Regions from separate parts of the Streptomyces sp. NPDC059003 genome, predicted to be linked through region 2. Evidence: riboswitches for the same ligand, from Rfam matches in the RefSeq annotation. Region 2 holds a riboswitch; each other region holds the start of a gene.
The links. Region 2 has a riboswitch for cyclic di-AMP ahead of ACFWZ5_RS29385 (M23 family metallopeptidase). Riboswitches for the same ligand answer to the same signal wherever they lie in the genome.
Positions count from the first base shown of each region.

Region 1: another riboswitch for cyclic di-AMP. It lies ahead of ACFWZ5_RS19090 (M23 family metallopeptidase); the one in region 2 lies ahead of ACFWZ5_RS29385 (M23 family metallopeptidase).
Region 3: another riboswitch for cyclic di-AMP. It lies ahead of ACFWZ5_RS24765 (NlpC/P60 family protein); the one in region 2 lies ahead of ACFWZ5_RS29385 (M23 family metallopeptidase).
Region 4: another riboswitch for cyclic di-AMP. It lies ahead of ACFWZ5_RS29415 (transglycosylase family protein); the one in region 2 lies ahead of ACFWZ5_RS29385 (M23 family metallopeptidase).

Region 1 is NZ_JBHYJH010000049.1:26,229-31,202, reverse strand. Features, by position in the region: gene ACFWZ5_RS19095 (M16 family metallopeptidase) at 1-1,100, shown strand, start outside; cyclic di-AMP (ydaO/yuaA leader) riboswitch at 1,391-1,555, shown strand; gene ACFWZ5_RS19090 (M23 family metallopeptidase) at 1,568-2,401, shown strand; gene ACFWZ5_RS19085 (GntR family transcriptional regulator) at 2,668-3,342, shown strand; gene ACFWZ5_RS19080 (HPr family phosphocarrier protein) at 3,599-3,880, opposite strand; gene ACFWZ5_RS19075 (GNAT family N-acetyltransferase) at 4,117-4,974, shown strand, end outside.
Region 2 is NZ_JBHYJH010000100.1:28,289-33,262, reverse strand. Features, by position in the region: gene ACFWZ5_RS29395 (PrsW family intramembrane metalloprotease) at 1-966, shown strand, start outside; gene ACFWZ5_RS29390 (aldo/keto reductase) at 969-1,913, opposite strand; gene ACFWZ5_RS29385 (M23 family metallopeptidase) at 2,081-3,226, opposite strand; cyclic di-AMP (ydaO/yuaA leader) riboswitch at 3,238-3,399, opposite strand; gene ACFWZ5_RS29380 (PP2C family protein-serine/threonine phosphatase) at 3,631-4,740, opposite strand.
Region 3 is NZ_JBHYJH010000075.1:24,454-29,427, reverse strand. Features, by position in the region: gene pcrA (DNA helicase PcrA) at 1-2,021, opposite strand, end outside; cyclic di-AMP (ydaO/yuaA leader) riboswitch at 2,291-2,438, shown strand; gene ACFWZ5_RS24765 (NlpC/P60 family protein) at 2,446-3,702, shown strand; gene ACFWZ5_RS24760 (hypothetical protein) at 3,830-4,183, opposite strand; gene ACFWZ5_RS24755 (NlpC/P60 family protein) at 4,547-4,974, shown strand, end outside.
Region 4 is NZ_JBHYJH010000101.1:536-5,509, reverse strand. Features, by position in the region: gene eno (phosphopyruvate hydratase) at 88-1,374, opposite strand; gene ACFWZ5_RS29415 (transglycosylase family protein) at 1,630-2,382, opposite strand; cyclic di-AMP (ydaO/yuaA leader) riboswitch at 2,387-2,580, opposite strand; gene ACFWZ5_RS29410 (transglycosylase family protein) at 2,785-3,945, opposite strand; gene ACFWZ5_RS29405 (cytochrome P450) at 4,136-4,974, opposite strand, start outside.

The sequences.
Region 1 (4,974 bases), on a different contig from region 2:
GCGCCACGCTCGACGCGCACGCGGACCACCCGGGCGTCCGCGTCTCCCTCGAAGTGCCCGTCTCCCGGCTGCCGAAGGCGCTCGGCCTGCTCGCCGACGCCCTGCGCGCGCCCGCCTTCGCCGACAGCGAGATCGAGCGCCTCGTGGCCAACCGCCTGGACGAGATCCCGCACGAGACCGCCAACCCCGCCCGCCGTGCCGCCAAGGAGCTCGCCAAGCAGCTCTTCCCGGCGTCGGCCCGCATGTCGCGGCCCCGCCAGGGCACGGAGGAGACGGTCGCCGCCATCGACTCCGCGGCCGTACGCGCGTTCTACGAGAAGCACGTGCGCCCCGCCGCGGCCACCGCGGTCGTGGTCGGCGACCTCACCGGCACCGACCTGGACGCCGTCCTCGCCGACACCCTCGGCGCCTGGACGGGCGGCACTGCCGAGCCCCGCCCGGTGCCCCCGGTGACCGCCGACGACACGGGCCGCGTCGTCATCGTGGACCGCCCCGGCGCCGTCCAGACGCAGCTGCTCATCGGCCGCGTCGGCGCGGACCGGCACGCGCGCGTGTGGCCCGCCCAGGTTCTCGGCACGTACTGCCTGGGCGGCACCCTCACCTCGCGCCTGGACCGCGTCCTGCGCGAGGAGAAGGGGTACACGTACGGCGTCCGCGCGTTCAGCCAGGTGCTGCGCTCCGCCCCGGACGGCTCCGGGTCCGCGATGCTCGCCATCAGCGGCTCCGTGGACACGCCGAACACGGGCCCGGCGCTCGACGACCTGTGGAAGGTGCTCCGCACCCTCGCCGCGGAGGGCCTCACGGACCCCGAGCGCGACGTCGCCGTGCAGAACCTGGTGGGCGTCGCCCCGCTGAAGTACGAGACGGCCGCCGCGGTCGCCGCCACGCTCGCCGACCAGGTCGAGCAGCACCTGCCGGACGACTTCCAGGCGCACCTGTACCGGCAGTTGGCCGAGACCGGCACCGTAGAGGCCACCGCGGCCGTCGTCAGCGCCTTCCCGAGCGACCGCCTGGTGACGGTGCTCGTGGGGGACGCGGCGCAGATCGAGGAGCCCGTGAAGGCGCTCGGCATCGGCGAAGTGACGGTCGTCACCGGCTGATTGCGGCAGCCAGGCCAGCCCGGCCAGCCAGGGGCGGCCCGGCCCGGCCCAGCCAGGGTCGGCGGCCGCGCGGACAAACCGGTAGCAACGCCACGTAACACAAGGGACCCCGGAGGCTCAGGAAGCCCCCGGGGTCCCTGCATGCTGCCATATGTCCGAATTGGCAGGGAGGTTGGGTGTCTGCCCTGTGGCGTGCGCTACAAAAGGCGTGATCCGTTTGTCGATTGAAAGATGAGCCGTTTAGCGTCGACCAGGCTGTCCGTCAGGCAGTACGCCGCGTCCGCGGCACCGGACAGTCATCGCCGAGTCCCCGTACGGCGCGAGCCAGGGGAGCCGGGGACCCACATCCGTCCCCTGGGGTGAATCGGACCCCTTGCCGCAAGGTGAGGAGCCCGTAGGAGACCTTCCTGCTCCGAACCCGTCAGCTAACCCGGTAGGCGAGAAGGAAGGAAAGGACCAGCCGCTTCATGGCGCTCATCCGCCCGACCGGCAAGCACCGCCGCCCGAGCCGCATCTCGCGCACCACTGCCAACGCCGCCGGCGTCGCCGCGCTCACCACCACCGGCGTCATCTCGGGCCTGGCCGCTCCGGCGCTCGCCGCCGACACCTCCGCCGAGCACACGAACACCGGCCTCACCCAGGCCATCTCCGTCGGCGACTCCCTCGCCAGCGAGGTCGACGCGCAGGCCGCCGCGCAGAAGCAGGCCGCCGCCGAGGCCGCCGCGCAGCAGAAGGCCGAGGACGCGGCCCGCCAGAAGGCCGCCGAGCAGAAGCGCAAGGCGGAGGCCGCCGCGAAGGAGAAGGCCAAGAAGGAGCGCGAGGCCAAGGCGGCGAAGGAGGCCAAGGAGCGGGCCCGTGAGCGCGCCGCCCGCGACGCCGAGCGCAAGCGCCTGAACGCCTACGTGGCGCCGGTCGACGGCTCGTACGTCTCCACCTCCTACAAGGCGGGCGGCGGCATGTGGTCCTCCGGCAGCCACACCGGCATCGACTTCCACGCCGCGTCCGGCACCTCGGTCCACGCCGTCGGTGCGGGCACCGTCGTCGAGGCGGGCTGGGGCGGCGCCTACGGCAACAACGTCGTGATCAAGATGAACGACGGCACGTACACGCAGTACGGCCACATGTCGTCCCTCAGTGTCACCGTCGGCCAGACCGTGACCCCGGGCCAGCAGATCGGCCTCTCCGGCTCCACCGGCAACTCCTCCGGACCGCACCTCCACTTCGAGGCCCGCACCGGCGCCGACTACGGCTCGGACATCGACCCCGTCGCGTACCTGCGCGCCCACGGCGTCAGCGTCTGACCCACGGCGTCAGCGCCTGACCCGCGGCACTCCGCGTCCGACCCGCAGCACTCCGCGAAGGCCCCGGCTCACCCGAGCCGGGGCTTTCGGCGTACGCAGACCCTTGGCCAAAAGATATCCATGGATTCCGACGCACCGTCGGAAAATCCGGCCGCCTGCAATAGAGTTCAGGGAGCCATCGTCCATGGAGTTGTCGCACGTACGTCATTAGGCGCGTCGCACGACGCGTTTCGCGGGCATTGAGGGAATTAACGCGGAGGTCCGTCATGCGCATTCCCGCGCACTCGGTATGCACAGCCATCCGGGACGACATCGTCTCCGGTGTCTACGAACGCGGCACGCGCCTCACCGAAGAACTGCTCGCCCGCCGCTACGGCGTCTCCCGCGTCCCCGTGCGCGAGGCCCTGCGCACCCTGGAGGCGGAGGGCTTCGTGGTCACGCGCAGGCACGCGGGCGCGTGCGTCGCCGAGCCCACCGAGCAGGAGGCCGCCGACCTCCTGGAGGTCCGGGCGCTCCTGGAGCCGCTGGCCGCCGCACGCGCCGCGCAGCGCCGCACGGAGGCCCATCTGAAGGTCCTGCGCGGCCTCGTACGGCTCGGCCAGGAGCGCGCGAGGCGCGGCGGCACCGAGGACCTGCGCTCGCTCGACGGCTGGTTCCACGAGACGCTCGCGCAGGCGTCCACCAGCCCCGGCCTCATCGCCCTGCTCACCCAGCTGCGCCACAAGATCGCGTGGATGTACGTCACGGACGTCCCGGCCGCGCCCATGGAGACCTGGAACGGCCACGCCGCGGTCGTCGACGCCGTCGCCCGCGGTGACGCGGACCGCGCGCGGGCGCTCACGGTCCTGCACGCCGAGCGCGCGGCGGCCGCGCAGCGGCTGCGCACCGGGCGTGTGAGGGGTTCGCAACGTGCCGTAAACAAAGTGCGCGTACGGAATTAACGCAGGCGCCGTATACAAAGAGCGGGGAATTTCGGACCGGCGACTTGCGGCTCGCGCGCAAACTCCCTTTTTGTGGGTGTCCCGCCGCCTCGCCGGTAATTGGGCCTGCTTTCCTGTGCCGGGGTCGGGGCTCGTCAAACACGTCCATCCCGCAAACGCGTACACCCCGCAAACACGTACACCCGAAAACGCAACGGAGCCGCGTGGGCCGCCCGGAAGGGGCCCACGCGGCTCCGCCGCACGGTGTCCGACAGCGTCAGACGGTCTCCGGAAGCTCCTCGAGCCCCTCCGCGACCAGCTTCGCCAGGCGGTCGAGGGCGGCGTCCGCACCCTCGGCGTCCGAAGCGAGCACGATCTCCTCGCCGCCCTGCGCGCCCAGGCCGAGCACCGCGAGCATGGAGCCGGCGTTCACGGGGTTGCCGCCGGCCTTGGCGATGGTCACGGGGACGCCCGCGGCCGTGGCCGCACGGACGAAGATGGAGGCGGGCCGGGCGTGGAGGCCCTCGGCCCAGCCGACGTTGACGCGGCGCTCAGCCATGTGTTGCTGCCCTTCCAGGTGTCTCACACTTGTCTAGACCAGTGTCTCATGCCGACCCGGGTGCTCCCGCCGGACGCCACGGACGCGCCCGCCGCACACCAGGGACGCGCCCGCCGCTACACCAGGGACGCGCGCGCCGGGACGCCACGAACGCTCCGCGGGCCGCCCCGGACGCCGCCCGCTCTCCTCCTACATTGCCCCGGCCCCCGCGGCCTCGCGACCCGTACCCTGGCCCCATGCAGACCCCGCCGGACCAGCACGCGTACCCCTCGCACTGGGAGGCCGACGTGGTGCTGCGCGACGGCGGCACCGCCAGGATCAGGCCCATCACGGCCGACGACGCCGACCGGCTCGTCAGCTTCTTCGAGCAGGTATCGGACGAGTCGAAGTACTACCGCTTCTTCGCCCCCTACCCCCGCCTGTCCGCCAAGGACGTCCACCGCTTCACCCACCACGACTACGTGGACCGCGTGGGCCTCGCCGCCACCGTGGGCGGCGAATTCATCGCGACCGTGCGCTACGACCGCATCGACGAGCACGGCCGCCCCGCCCCCGCCCCCGCGGACGAGGCCGAGGTCGCCTTCCTGGTCCAGGACGCCCACCAGGGCCGCGGCGTGGCCTCCGCCCTCCTCGAACACATCGCGGCCGTCGCCCGGGAACGCGACATCCGCCGCTTCGCCGCCGAAGTGCTGCCCGCCAACACCAAAATGGTGAAGGTCTTCACGGACGCCGGATACCAGCAGCAGCGCAGCTTCGAGGACGGCGTCGTCCGCCTCGAACTCGACCTGGAGCCCACCGACCGCTCCCTCGCCGTCCAGCGCGCCCGCGAACAGCGCGCCGAGGCCCGCTCCGTCCAACGCCTCCTCGCCCCCGGCTCGGTCGCCGTCATCGGCGCGGGCCGCGCCGAGAGCGGCGTCGGCCGCGGCATCCTGCGCAACCTCATCGGCGCGGGCTTCACGGGCCGCCTGCACGCCGTCAACGCCGCCCTCCCCGACGGCGCCGAAGAGACCGAGACCGGCCTGGACGGCGTGCCCGCACACCGCTCCGTGGGCGACATCACCGAGCCGGTCGACCTCGCCGTCGTCGCCGTGGCC
Region 2 (4,974 bases):
GCCACCGCCGACCCCACCAGCGCCGACACCCTCGGCGCGACCGTCATCGCGCCCATCGTCGAGGAGACCGCCAAGGCCGCGGCCGTCCTCCTCGTCTTCCTCTTCCGAAGAGCCGACTTCACCGGCGTCGTCGACGGCTTCGTGATAGCGGGCGTCACCGCCACCGGCTTCGCGTTCACCGAGAACATCCTCTACCTCGGCAACGCCTTCGGCACCGACCAGCTCAGCGGCGAGAGCGGCCTCGCCTCCGTGACCGCCGCGACCTTCTTCGTCCGCGTGGTCATGTCGCCGTTCGCGCACCCGCTGTTCACCGTGCTCACCGGCATCGGCTTCGGCGTCGCCGCGGTCACCGCCGAGCGCCACACCGCACGCCGCGCGCTGCTCCCCTGCGCGGGCCTCCTCCTGGCCATGGGCCTGCACGCCTTCTGGAACGGCGCGGCGGGCTTCGGCGAGTACGGCTTCTTCGTCGTGTACGCGGCGTTCATGCTGCCGGCGTTCGGACTTCTCACCTGGCTGGCGATCTGGCTGCGCCAGCGCGAGCTGCGCCTCGCCCGCGAGATCCTGCCGCTGTACGTGACCGCGGGCTGGTTCGCCGCGCCCGAGCCGTACGCGCTCGGCACCATGAACGCCCGCACCCTCGCCCGCGACTACGCCGCGTTCCACCTGGGCAAGCCCGCCGGACGCACGGTCGTGGAGTACGAGACGCACGCGACGTCCCTGGCGCTCCTTCGCCACCGCGGCAGCACCGGCCGGGCCCCCGCCGACTTCGTCGCCCGCGAACGCGCGCTCCTCGAAGCGCTGTGGACGCGCCGCCCGGTGGCGGGACCCGCCCTCGTGTACGCGGCCAGGGCGACGGCCCCCGTTCCGGCACCGTCGCCCTACGCCCCGTACGCACTCTCGTATCCGTACCCCTACCCGTACGCGTACGCCCCGGGCCAGCCCCCGTACAACCCCTACCGCACCTGACGTCAGGCCGCGGCCGCCGTGAGGGCCGCGAGCTGCGCCCCGGTCAGCTCCAGGTCGCCGACCGCGAGGAGCGCCGGAAGCTGTGCCACCGTGCGGGCCGAGGCCAGCGGCGCCGCGACCGTCGGCTGGGCGGCGAGCCAGGCGAGGGCGACCGTGGCGACCTCGACGTCGTGGGCCTTGGCCACCTCGTCGAGCGCGGCGAGGACGCGGCGGCCCCGCTCGGTCTCCACGTGCACGCCGGCCTTTTCGGCGCGGGCGCTGTCGACCTCCTTGCCGGGGCGGTACTTGCCGGTGAGGAAGCCGGACGCGAGCGCCCAGTACGGGACGGCGGCGAGGCCCGAACGGGAGGCGATCTCCTGGAGCGGGCCCTCGTAGGTGTCGCGCGAGACGAGGTTGTAGTGCGGCTGCAGCGCCACGTACCGCACGAGGCCCTCGCGGTCGGAGAAGTCCAGGCACTCCTGGAGGCGCTCGGCGGTGATGTTCGAGGCGGCGATCGCGCGCACCTTGCCCGAGCGCACCAACTCGTCGAGGGCGGTGAGGATCTCCTCGACGGACACGGTCGGGTCGTCGTAGTGCGTGTAGTACAGGTCGATGTAGTCCGTGCCGAGGCGGCGCAGGGACTCCTCCGCGCCGGCCTTGATGGTGCCGGCCGACAGGCCCTTGTAGTCGGGGTGGGCGCCGACCTTCGTGGCGACGACGACGTCAGAGCGGTTGCCGCGCTCGGCCATCCACCGCCCGAGGATCTCCTCGGACTCACCGCCCTTGTTGCCGGGCACCCAGAACGAGTAGGCGTCGGCGGTGTCTATGAAGTTGCCGCCGGCGGCCGCGTACGCGTCGAGGACGGCGAAGGACTCCGTCTGGTCGGCGGTCCAGCCGAAGACGTTGCCGCCAAGGGCGAGAGGGAAGACTTCGAGGTCGGACGAGCCCAGGGGGCGCAGAGTGGTCATACGGGACCCAACGCCTTTGCGGACACGGGAATTCCGTTCATGGCCGGAACAGGCAGGACATGGCCGGGACACGCGGGACAGGACCGGCGGCCCTGACGTCGGGGGGTCGTCGCCAGGGCCGCCGGAATCCGGGAGGGCCGGGTGAACCGGCCGGGAAAGCGGGCGAGTTACGGGGTCAGGCCCTTGCTCCGCAGCCACGCCAGCGGGTCGATCGTGGCGCCGCCGCCGGTGTGGACCTCCATGTGGAGGTGCGCGCCGGTGACGTTGCCGGTGGCGCCTACGCGGCCGATGATGTCGCCCGTGCTGACCTTCTGGCCCACGCTGACGCTCATCGAGGACTGGTGGCAGTACCAGATCTGGGTGCCGTCCTCCAGCTCCAGGACGGTGCGGTAGCCGTACGCGCCCGCCAGGCCCGCTTCCTTGATGGTGCCGGTGTGGACGGCCTTGAGCAGCGTGCCCGTGGGGGCGGCGAAGTCCAGGCCGGTGTGGTGCCCGGAGGACCACATGGAGCCGGAGTCGCCGAAGTGCGAGGTGAGGGTGTACGACGACGTCGGCAGCGTGAAGCTCTTGGCGAGCTTGGCGAGGCGCTCGGCCTCGCGCTTCTTGCGGGCCGCCTCCTCCTTCTTGCGCTTCTCCTCCGCGGCCTTCGCCTTGGCCTTGGCCTCCGCCTGGCCCTGCTGGGCCCTGGCCTGCTCGGCGGCCTTCCGCACGGCGGCGTCCTGGGCCTGCTGACGCTGGGTGTCGTCGGCCTGGTGCCGCTGGTTCTCGGCCTGCTGGAGGATGCGGGCGCGCAGTGCCTCTCCGGCGTCGGTGGTGCCCTGCCGCGCGTCGGCGCCGGTGACGCCCGCGGAGCTCAGGGGCGCGGCGGACGCGGCGGTGTCGGGCTCCGACGACGCGTCGCCGTCGGACATCAGGGAGCCCACGCCGGGCAGGGACTTGGCCTCGGGCAGCGAGTCCGTGACGGACGACATGTCCGGCATGGATATGGAGACCGGCGGCTTGCCGCCCTGCGCGGTGGCCATGCCGCCCGCGCCGACGGCGGCGATCACGCCGACGCCGAGGACGGTGGAGCTGCGCGCGAGCCCGCCGCCGCCCTTCTTGTGGATGCGGTGCTTGCCGCGCACGGGCCGGACGGACTCGGCGGTGGGGTTCCACTCCTCCCAGGGCTGCTCCTGGGGGGCGGTCTCGGCGAAGCCGGAGTACGGGGAGTGCCCGGAGTACGAGGAGAACTCGGAGAACTCGGGGAACTCGGCGGTGGCCGGGTCGTCGTGCGGCACGTGCGGCGCTTCTGGAGCAGGCCGGTTGGACGCCACTGGGGCGCACTCCTTTCCTTCCTTCTCGCCTACCGGGTTAGCTGACGGGTTCGGAGCAGGAAGGTCTCCTACGAACGCTTCGTGCGTACGCGGATCACGTACGCGAAAGGCGTCCGATTCACCCCAAGTTGGTGGTTCCCCGGCTCCCTTGCGGGATTAGGCGTGTGCGCACGGAGCCATCTCTCGTGACGGCTGGGACGACCGCGCTGCGTTATCGAACGTTAATAGACAGCAGGGTCGTATTCCAAGCTGTTCCGGTTGATCGTTAACGCTTACGCATCGAACACAACGGGACATCAGCGCCTGGATCGGGGCGAGTTGAGCCGTCGCCGTGACGCTGCGCGCCGGAATGGATCTTCCTCTTTGCCTGACGACCCGTCAGCCCCTCTGCACAGGGGCGCCGCTCAGTCACTGGCCGTGACGGGGCGGGTCACCGCGAGGAGCGCCATGTCGTCCGACGCGCCGCCGCCGGTGTGCTCGACGACCTCCGCCACGAGCGTCGAGAGCAGCGCGTCGGGCGCGTCCGGACCCGCGAAGACCCGCCCGCCGAGCCGGGCGACCGGATCGTAGAAGACACCGTGCGCGTCCCGGGCCTCGGAGAGCCCGTCGGTGTAGAGCAGCAGCGTGGAGCCCGGCGGGAAGGCCGTCTCGTCGGCGCGGTCGGGCCAGGTGCCGAGCTCGCCCATGCCGAGCGGCAGCGCGGGCTCGGCCGGCGCGACGACGCACATCCGCCCGTCGTCGCGCAGCACCAGCGGCGCCGGATGGCCGCGGTTGACGATGCGTACGACGCCGTCGCCGCGCGGGATCTCCGCGAGCACGGCGGTGGTGAACCCCTCGAACGCGTCGAGCCCGTCGCGCCGGGTGCCCTCCCGCGCGAGCGCCCGCTCCAGGCGCTGCGCGACCGCCTCCAGGGTGGCCTCCTGCTCGGCCGCCTCCCGGAAGGCACCGATGACGACGGCGACGGCGGCCACGGCACCCATGCCCTTGCCGCGTACGTCGCCGACGATGACGCGGACGCCGTGCGGGGTGTCCTGCACCGCGTACAGATCGCCCCCGATGAACGCGTCGGCCTGCGCGGCCTCGTAGCGGGCGGCGACGTCCAGGCCGCCGATCCGGGCCTCGGGCTGCGGCAGCACGGCGCGCTGGGCGGCCTCGGCGATGGAGCGGGCGGAGGCGAGGCGGGCGTCGCCCTGGCGTACGACGCGGTTGATGACGACGGCGAGCGCGCCGACGGTCAGCATGGTCAGGAGCTCGGTGATCACTTCCACGTCGCCGTTGGTGTGGCTCTTGACGCGCAGGGCGAGCACGGCGGCGCAGGACACCGCGGCGGCCAGGACGGTGGTGCGCAGCGAGAAGAACGGCGCGGTGATCAGCGGCGCCGCGGCGAACAGCGGCGCCGCCGTGAACTCGGGCGGAGTCAGGACGTCGAAGAGAACACCGACGACCAGGAGCACCGGCGGCAAGGCCCTGACCAACGCCCGCTCCCCCGGCAGCACACGCCGCTCAGCACCCACGGCGGGCCTCCGGCCGACCGCACGTACCGCCGCTGCCGCGGCGGCTTCTGCCCGCCCACCCGCCCAGGGCGCGCCGCCCCGGGCGCACCCCCACACGCGCGGTCGCCGACGGCGAGCACCCCCCACGGGGGGCGCTCACCCCGCGTGGAGCTGGAAACGGGCGGGCGGGTGGGAGATCAGATCCACCCACCCCACCCCAACCCCAAACTCTAACAACCCCCACCCCCCTCCCGG
Region 3 (4,974 bases), on a different contig from region 2:
AGGAAGACGACGGGGAACTCCAGGCCCTTGGCGGTGTGCAGCGTCATGAGCGTGATGACGCCGGAGCCGTCGTCTTCCTCGTCGGGGATCTGGTCGGAGTCGGCGACGAGGGCGACCCGCTCCAGGAAGTCGGAGAGGGACCCGGTCGCAGCGGCGCCCTCCGCGGCCTCCGCACCCTCCACGGTCTCCGCGGTCTCCGTCCCTTCGGCGGCACCGTCCGCGCCCGCGGCGGCGCCGCTGTCCTGCTCGAACTCCAGGGCCACGGCGGCGAGCTCCTGGAGGTTCTCGATGCGGGTCTCGTCCTGCGGGTCCGTGGAGGACTGCAACTCGGCCAGGTACCCGGTCCGTTCGAGGACGGCCTCCAGGACGACCGCCGGGCCCGCGCCCGACTCGACGACCGTGCGCAGCTCCTCCATGAGCGTGTTGAAGCGCTTCACGGCGTTCGCCGAGCGGGCCGCCATGCCGTACGCCTCGTCGACGCGGCGCAGCGCCTGCGGGAAGGAGATCTTCTCGCGCAGCGCGAGCGCGTCGATCATCGCTTCGGCGCGGTCGCCGATGCCCCGCTTCGGCACGTTCAGGATGCGGCGCAGCGGGACCGCGTCCTCCGGGTTGGCGAGGACCCGCAGGTAGGCGAGGACGTCGCGGACCTCCTTGCGCTCGTAGAAGCGGACGCCACCGACGACCTTGTAGGGCAGGCCGACGCGGATGAAGATCTCTTCGAAGACACGGGACTGCGCGTTCGTCCGGTAGAAGATCGCCACGTCGCCGGCCTTGGCGTCGCCCGCGTCCGTGAGGCGGTCGATCTCGTCGGCGACGAACTGCGCCTCGTCGTGCTCGGTGTCCGCGACGTACCCGGTGATGCGGGCGCCCGCGCCCGCGTTCGTCCACAGGTTCTTCGGGCGGCGGCTCTCGTTGCGCTCGATGACCGCGTTGGCGGCGGTCAGGATCGTCTGGGTGGAGCGGTAGTTCTGCTCCAGGAGGATCGTGGTCGCGTCCGTGTAGTCCTCCTCGAACTGGAGGATGTTGCGGATGGTGGCGCCGCGGAAGGCGTAGATCGACTGGTCGGCGTCACCGACGACGCACAGCTCGGCCGGGTCGTCGCCCTCGCCTCCGGAGGGGCCGACCAGCTCGCGCACCAGGGCGTACTGGGCGTGGTTCGTGTCCTGGTACTCGTCGACCATCACGTGGCGGAAGCGGCGGCGGTAGTGCTCGGCGACGTCCGGGAAGGCGCGCAGGAGGTGGACCGTCGTCATGATCAGGTCGTCGAAGTCGAGGGCGTTGGCCTCGCGCAGGCGCGACTGGTACATCGCGTACGCCTGGGCGAGGGTCTTCTCGAAGCCGTCGGCGGCCTGGGCGGCGAAGTCCTCCTCGTCGATCAGCTCGTTCTTCAGGTTCGAGATCTTGGCGCTGAAGGACTTCGGCGGGAACTTCTTCGGGTCCAGGTCGAGGTCACGGCAGACCAGGGCCATCAGGCGCTTGGAGTCCGCGGCGTCGTAGATCGAGAACGAGGACGTGAAGCCCAGCTTCTTGTACTCGCGGCGCAGGATGCGCACGCACGCGCTGTGGAACGTCGACACCCACATCGCGCCCGCGCGCGGGCCGACGAGCTGCTCGACGCGCTCCTTCATCTCGCCCGCGGCCTTGTTCGTGAACGTGATCGCGAGGATCTGGCCGGGGTGCGCGCCGCGCTCGGCGAGGAGGTACGCGATGCGGTGGGTCAGGACGCGGGTCTTGCCGGATCCCGCGCCCGCGACGATGAGCAGCGGGGAGCCCGCGTGCACGACGGCCGCGCGCTGGTTCTCGTTCAGCCCGTCCAGGAGGGTCGCCGGGTCGATCGCGGGGCGGGGGGCGCCGTCCCGGTAGTACGCGTCCGCGGGCGGGGGCGCGTCGAACTTCCCGCCGAACAAGTCGTCCGGAATGGGCTCCGGAGCGCTGTCCTCGGGCGGCGGCGGGGGCTCCTCCTCATGTGCCTGCGAGGGCTTGAGGTCCGCCAGGAAGCTGTCGTCAAAGAGGCTGCTCATCGCCTCCCGAGTCTAGGCGGACCCACTGACAACCCGCCCCGGGTTCCGGCCATCCACGCTCCGCCCCGTCGCCGTCACGCAGCGCGACAGCACGTCAGGGCCGCGCCAAGGGCTTCGTAAAGTCACGAAAATGTATCGGGCATATCGAACATCAACCTTCCCCGGCACCACACGAGTTGGCTAGCGTGCTCCGCGGGCCGCACGTCCCCCACCGGCGATCCCCGCCGGTCACGCGTGGCCTCCGCCGAGTCCGACGCGTTGTCCGACCTCCACGTCGTCCGACGCTCCCGGAGCCGGGGACCCACCATGATCCTGGGGTGAATCGGTCCCGTACGCCGTACGGGACGGTAGGGCAGCCTTCCGAACCACCCGCCCGAACCCGACAGCTAACCCGGTAGGCGGTCCACGGAAGGAGTCGCCGACCTTGGCGTCGCACCGCAAACCGCGCAGTCGCTCAGCGCTCATACGCACGACCCCCGCCCTCGGCATCACGACGGCCGCCCTGACCTCGGTGGCCCTGCTCTCACAGAGCGCGAACGCCGCGCCGTCCGCCCCCTCCGAGCCCGGGAAGCCGACCCTCGAAGAGGTCCAGAAGAAGGTCGACGACCTCTACCACCAGGCGGGCGTGGCCACGCAGAAGTACAACTCGGCCAAGGAGCGCACCGACAAGCAGCGCAAGAAGGTCGACCGCCTCCTGGACGACGTGGCCGAGCGCACGGACAAGCTGAACGACGCCCGCCAGGAGCTCGGCTCCTTCGCGGCCGCGCAGTACCGCACCGGCGCCGTCTCCGAGACGGCCGCGATGATGCTCGCCGACGACCCGAAGGGGTTCTTCGACCAGAACCACCTCGCGGACCGGCTCACGAGCCGCCAGAAGAAGGCCGTCGACGACTACCAGACGCAGCAGGTCGCGGCGACCCAGCAGCGCGCGAAGGCCGCGAAGAGCCTGAAGACGCTCGGTGACTCGCGCGACGACCTGAAGGCGAGCAAGCAGACCGTCCAGACCAAGCTGAGCGAGGCCCGCGGCCTGCTGTCGAAGCTGACCGCCGAGGAGAAGGCGCGGCTCGCGGCGATCGAGAAGCGGAAGGAAGAGGCCGCCCGGCGCAAGGCCGCCGAGCTGGCGCGCAAGCAGGCGGAGGCGGAGCGCAAGCGGAAGGCCGAGGAGGCCGAGCAGCGCGAGCGGGAACGGGAGCGGGAACAGGGCCGGGATCAGGACCAGGACCAGGGCTCCGGTGGGGGTACGGGTACGGGGTCCGGCTCGGACAGCGGCTCCGGGTCCGGGTCGGGATCCGGCTCGGGCTCGGGCTCGGGCAGCACGGACGGCAGCTACGCCGCCAAGGCCGAGAAGGTGATCTCCTTCGCCGAGCGGCAGATCGGCAAGCCCTACGTGTGGGGCGCCACCGGGCCCGACTCCTACGACTGCTCCGGGCTCACGCAGGCCGCGTGGAAGACCGCCGGGATCTCGCTGCCGCGGACGACCTGGGACCAGGTGAAGACCGGCACGAAGGTGTCGACGTCGAACGCCAAGCGGGGCGACCTGGTCTTCTTCTACGACGACATCAGCCACGTCGGGATCTACATCGGCAACGGCAAGATGATCCACGCCCCGAAGCCGGGCGCGAACGTCCGCGTCGAGTCGATCTACTACATGCCGATCCACAGCGTGGTGCGGCCCGCATAACCACCCTCTACGTAGAGGGGGCCGTACACGCCCTCCCTCCACACGCCCCTCTACGTAGAGGGGCGATAGACGTGTGGGCCCGCACCCCGGTCCGGGTGCGGGCCCACGTACGTCAGGTGGCCGGGGCCTACGTCCACAGGACGGCGATGAAGATGTTCGCCGTCGTCAGCGCGCCGACCGCGCCGAACATCGCCTTGTCCACCTTCTCCTCGTCGCGCTTCACGTACACGAGCGCGAGGATCACGATCAGCAGGGCCAGCTTCACGCCGATCTTGACGTTGTTGACCGTGTTGTCGTCGGCCTGGTTGAGGCCCACCAGGGCCACGCCGGTGACCAGCATGGTCAGCGCGCCGTGCAGCATCGCGGGGCTGAAGCGGGCCGTGCCCTCACCCATCGCCTTCATCTGGGTGAGGAAGCCGCCCAGGAGCGAGGCGATGCCGATGATGTGCAGGCCGACGAAGAGATGGATGAGTACGTCCATGGGGCGGAGCCTAGCGGGGCCCCTATCACCTCCCTCCGGGCAGGGCTGCCGCCAACGCCACATCGGTCACAGGAGCGGGTGAAGCGGGCACCGGGTGGCCATCGGCCCGATCGCTCGCGTTCACCCGTCGACCCGCGCCTTCCACTTCCGCGCATCGCGCCACGGCCCGGCGAGGAAGAGGTTTAGCGTCCTCCACCAGGTGACCGGCTCCCCACCGCCGCCCGGACCACGGACGGCAGCCGGCCGCCCCCGCCGAGAAGTCCGGCGGCGTTCCGCTCCCCCTGTGCGGCGCGCCGCCGGACACGTACCGGACCGCCGGCCCCCCACCGGCATCGGGCCACCGTGGAAGGACGTGGAGCCTCCGTGGCAGAGCACCGCAAGCCCAAACAGCGCTCGCTCAGCGGCCATACCGCCCGTACCGCCGCCACCCTCGCCCTCGCGTCGGCCGCCACGGCGACCGCCTTCGAAGGCACCGGGCACGCCGAGCCGCGGCTCACCCCCAGCGAGGTGAAGGCCAAGGTCGACGAGCTCTACCGCGAGGCGGAGGTCGCCACCGAGAAGTACAACGGCGCCAAGGAGAAGGCCGACGAGGCCGAGCGGTCCCTCGGCGACCTGCGCGACGAGGCCGCCCGCAGGACGGAGCGGCTCAACTCCGCGCGCCAGGGCCTGGGTTCCCTGGCCACCGCCCAGTACCGCACGGGCGCCATCGACCCGTCGCTCCAGGTGGCGCTCTCCTCCGATCCCGACGAGTTCCTGGACCGGGCGAGCCGCGCCGACCGCGCGGGCCACCG
Region 4 (4,974 bases), on a different contig from region 2:
CAGTACGTGCGTACGTCCCCGCACACGGTACGGGACCGAGTACGGGGACGTACGTACGACTGGCTAGGCCTCAGCCGTGGAAGCGGCTCAGCCCTTGAAGCGCGGGAAGGCCGAGCGGCCCGCGTACACCGCGGCGTCGTCGAGGATCTCCTCGATGCGCAGGAGCTGGTTGTACTTGGCGACGCGGTCCGAGCGGGCCGGGGCGCCGGTCTTGATCTGGCCGCAGTTCACCGCGACGGCGAGGTCGGCGATGGTGACGTCCTCGGTCTCGCCGGAGCGGTGGGACATCATGCACTTGAAGCCGTTGCGCTGGGCGAGCTCGACGGCGTCGAGGGTCTCGGTCAGGGAGCCGATCTGGTTGACCTTGACCAGGAGGGCGTTGGCGGAGCCCTCGTCGATGCCGCGCTGGAGGCGCTCCGGGTTGGTGACGAACAGGTCGTCGCCGACGATCTGCACCTTGTCGCCGAGGCGGTCGGTGATGATCTTCCAGCCGGCCCAGTCGTCCTCGAACAGCGGGTCCTCGATGGAGACGAGCGGGTACGCGGAGACGAGCTCCTCGTAGTACTCGGTCATCTCGGCGGCCGAGCGGGACTTGCCCTCGAACTCGTACTTGCCGTCCTTGTAGAACTCGGACGCGGCGACGTCGAGCGCCAGGGCGATCTGCTGGCCGGGGACGTAGCCGGCCTGCTTGATGGCCTCGACGATGAGGTCGAGGGCGGCGCGGTTCGACTCCAGGTTCGGGGCGAAGCCGCCCTCGTCGCCGAGGCCGGTGGACAGGCCCTTGGCCTTCAGGACCTTCTTGAGGGTGTGGTAGACCTCGGCGCCCCAGCGCAGGGCCTCGGAGAAGGACTCCGCGCCGATCGGGGCGATCATGAACTCCTGGATGTCGACGTTGGAGTCCGCGTGGGACCCGCCGTTCAGGATGTTCATCATCGGCACCGGGAGCAGGTGCGCGTTCGGGCCGCCCAGGTAGCGGAACAGCGGCAGGTCGCTGGCCTCGGAGGCGGCGTGGGCCACGGCGAGGGAGACGCCGAGGATGGCGTTGGCGCCGAGGGAGCCCTTGTTGTCGGTGGCGTCCAGGTCGAACATGGCCTGGTCGATGAGGCGCTGCTCGGTGGCGTCGTAGCCGACGAGCTCCGGGCCGATCTGCTCGATCACGGCGAGGACGGCCTTCTCGACGCCCTTGCCGCCGTAGCGGTTGGCGTCTCCGTCACGCAGTTCGATGGCCTCGAAGGCGCCGGTGGAGGCGCCGGACGGGACGGCGGCACGGCCGGTGGACCCGTCGTCGAGGCCGACCTCGACCTCGACCGTGGGATTGCCTCGGGAGTCCAGGATTTCCCGGGCTACGACGACGTCGATGGACGGCACGAGCATCTCCTTCTGGGATGTGACGCGGGGTACGCGGTGGTACTGGGGGCCGCGCTGGCCCCTGCGACACGAGCCTAACCGGCTCCGGGACATCGGCCAGCCGACCGCCCAGCCCCTGGACGGGGCCAGGGGTATCAGTCTGCCTGAAAAGTTTTATTGCGGAACAAAATGCTGCGCAACCAAAAGATACCGCCCCGGTGCGGCGGGGGGTGCGCGCACCGGGGCGGTGGGGCCCGTGGGGACGGGGCGGGTGGGTCAGTCTCAGCTGAGGTGCAGCTGCTGGCCCGGGTAGATGAAGTCGGCGTCGGTGACGATGTCGTCGTTCAGCTGGTACAGCTTCTGCCAGCCGCCCTTGACGTCGTGCTCCTCGGCGATCTTGGAGAGGGTGTCGCCGGACTCGACCTTGTACTCGCCGTCGCCCTTCTTCACGACCTTGCCGGTCGGGGTCTGGACGGTCTTCTTGGTCTCGGTCTGCGGCGCGGCCTGCTGCGGGCGCGGCTGCGGCTTGGCCTGCTGCTGCGGCTGCGTCTGCTGCTGGCTCTGCTGCTGCGGCTGGGCCTGCTGCTGCGGGCGCTGCTGGTGCTGCTGCTGGTTCTGCTGCGGCTGCTGGGTGCTGCCGCCACCGCCGTACGGGGTGCTGGACAGGCCCACGCCACAGCTCGGCCAGGCGCCCTTGCCCTGGCCCGCGAGGACCTTCTGGCCGATGGCGATCTGCTGCGCCTTGGAGGCCTTGTCGGCCGTCGGCGCGTACTGCGTGCCGCCGTACGCGGCCCAGGTGGAGGCGGAGAACTGCAGGCCGCCGTAGTAGCCGTTGCCGGTGTTGATGGACCAGTTGCCGCCGGACTCGCACTGGGCGACGCGGTCCCACTCGGAGGCGGTGGCGGCGTTGGCGGTGCCGGCGGCCATCAGCGGCGCGGCCACGGCGGCGCCGGTGACACCGACGACGGTGGCGGCACGGGTGGCCTTGTCGAGCTTGGTCGGACGGCGGTGCTTGCCCTTGCCGGAACGCAGCATGGAGTGATCCCCTCACCGACGCCTGCGAGGTGAGCTGTCGGGTTCGGGCGGGTGAGTGCCCGGCCGCGCGTCCTAGCGCGCGGCTTCACCCCAAGCCATCTCCGTACGTCGCGCGGGCCGCGTCTCGCACGGCCGCCCAACGTCCGGGCCCGGCACTTACCTTGGGTCCCCCGCTCCTGCCTTCGGCGCTCGAAGCGACGACTGTTCCCGTCCGGCCGTTGGCAGGATTCGGCGTACCGACCGGCGGGGCCCGCTGTGGCGAGCGGTCATGACCGTAGACAGGCAATCGCCGGAATTTCAAAGACGATCAGGGCTTCTGAGACCCATCTCTCACTTGCCTCTCACCGTCTTTAAACCGGACATTCACGGCGAACTCGTCCGCCAACTGTCGGCTCGGCGGGCCTACTTCCCGGCCTTCTCCGCCTTCTCCGCGGCCGCCTTCTCGCTCAGCGCGAGCCGCTGACCGGGGAGGATGAGGTCCGGGTCGGAGCCCACGGTCTTCTTGTTGCCGGCGTAGAGGGAGGACCAGCCGCCGTCAAGGTCGTGGTGGTCGGCGATGGTTGAGAGGTTGTCGCCGGAGCGGACCGTGTACGTGCCGTCGGCGCCCCTCGCGTCACCCGCGTCACGGGACTCCCCGCGCGAGGCGTGCCGGCCGCCGCCCGCGCCCTCGCCGGGCTCCCCGGGGGCCGACTCGTCGGCGCCGGGGCCGCGGTGGCGGCCGGAGGCGCCGTCGGCGGGCCCGGAGCCGTCCGAGGGCTCCGTGGAGCCTTCGGGGGCCGAGGGGTCGGCGGGGTCGGACGGGTCACCGGGGTCCGACTGCTCCGAGGAGTCGCTCTCCCCGGCCGGGTCGCCCTTGCCGCCCTTCTCGCCCTTGCCGCCCTTGTCGGCCTCGTCGCCGTCCGCGGGCTTGCGGTGCTTGCCGGTGCCCTTGCCGTCGCGGTCGTCGGCGCCGGCATCTCCCTTATCGGCACCGGTGTCCTCGGTGCCCTCGGTGTCCGAGTCGTGATTCTTGTCTCGCGCGTCGGCGGAACCGTCGGCGTCCTCGGCGTCGCCCTTGTCCTTGCCCTTGGCGTCGCCCTTGCCCTTGGAGGCGTCCTTGCCGTCCTTACTGTCCTTGCCGTCGTCCGACGGGTCGGCGGGCTTGGTGGGCGCGGCCGGGAGGCCCGGGTCGACGTCGGCCTTCTCGCCGCCCTTGGCGAGGCCCGCGGTGGGGGCGCAGTTCGGCCAGGCGTCGGGGCCCCGGTCGGCGAGGACCTTCTCGCCGATCGCGATCTGCTGGGAGCGGCTCGCCTGGTCCGCGCTCGGCGCGTAGGCGAGGCCGCCGTAGCTCTCCCAGGTGTCCTGCGACAACTGCAGGCCGCCGTAGTACCCGTTGCCCTCGTTCGAGCTCCAGGCGCCGCCGCTCTCGCAGTCCGCGACCCGGTCCCACGTCTGGGCGTCCGCGGCGTGCGCGCCGGTCGCGCCGAGCAGCGGGAGGGCGAGCGCCGAGCCGGTGACGCCCGCCGCGACGACGATCGCCGGGGCCTGGCGGGGACGGCGGTGACGGCCTTGGCCGGAGAGCATGCAGGTGCCTTTCGAGCGACGACAGGACAGCTGCGGCACGTGGTGCCATAAAGGTGCCGAGCCGTCGTGAACGTAGCCGCAGTCGAACGTCAGTCACAAGTCGATGCAGCACAGATCACGTAAAAGTCACAGCTGTGACGACACGTCAGCCGGGCCCCCGGCGCGGGCCCTTCACCCACCGGACTCCACGTCAGCGGCGTACCGGCGTGAACTCCACCGGCAGCGTACGCAGGCCGCGCATGATGAGCCCGCCGCGCCACCTCAACTCGGCCGGATCCACCGCGAGTTGCAGATCGGGCAGGCGGCGCAGCAGGGTCGCGAGCGCGGCCTGGCCCTCCAGGCGGGCCAGCGGCGCGCCCAGGCAGTAGTGGATGCCGTGGCCGTAGCCGAGGTGCTGGTTGTCGCGGCGCGCCAGGTCCAGGAGGTCGGGGTCGGGGAAGCGGTCGGGGTCGCGGTCGGCGGCGGCGAGCACGACGAGTACGGGGTCGCCCGCGGCGATGTCCTGGCCGCCGATACACAGCGGCTCCGTGGCGAACCGCCAGGTGGCCAGCTCGACGGGCCCGTCGTAGCGGAGCAGTTCCTCGATGCCGGTCTCCAACAGGGCCGTCTCGCCCGCGTCGAGGGACTTCTGCAGCGCCTGCCGCTGTTCGGGGTGGGTGAGCAGGGCGTAGGTGCCGTTGCCGATGAGGTTGACGGTGGTCTCGAACCCGGCGAAGAGCAGGATGAAGGCCATCGCCGCGGCCTCGTTCTCGGTGAGGTGCTCGCCGTGGTCGGAGGCGCGGATGAGGCCGGAGATCAGGTCGTCGCCGGGGTCGGTGCGCTTGCGGTGGATGAGGTCGGCGAGATAGCCGCGCATCTTCTTCACGGAGCGGGCGACGCCGCCGCGGGGGCCTCCCCCATGGCGGATCATCATGCCCGCCCAGTCGCGGAAGTCGTCCTGGTCCTCGCGCGGTACGCCGAGCATGTCGCAGATGGCGTAGATCGGCAGCGGGAAGGCGAACTCATGGATGAGGTCGGCCTCCCCCTTCT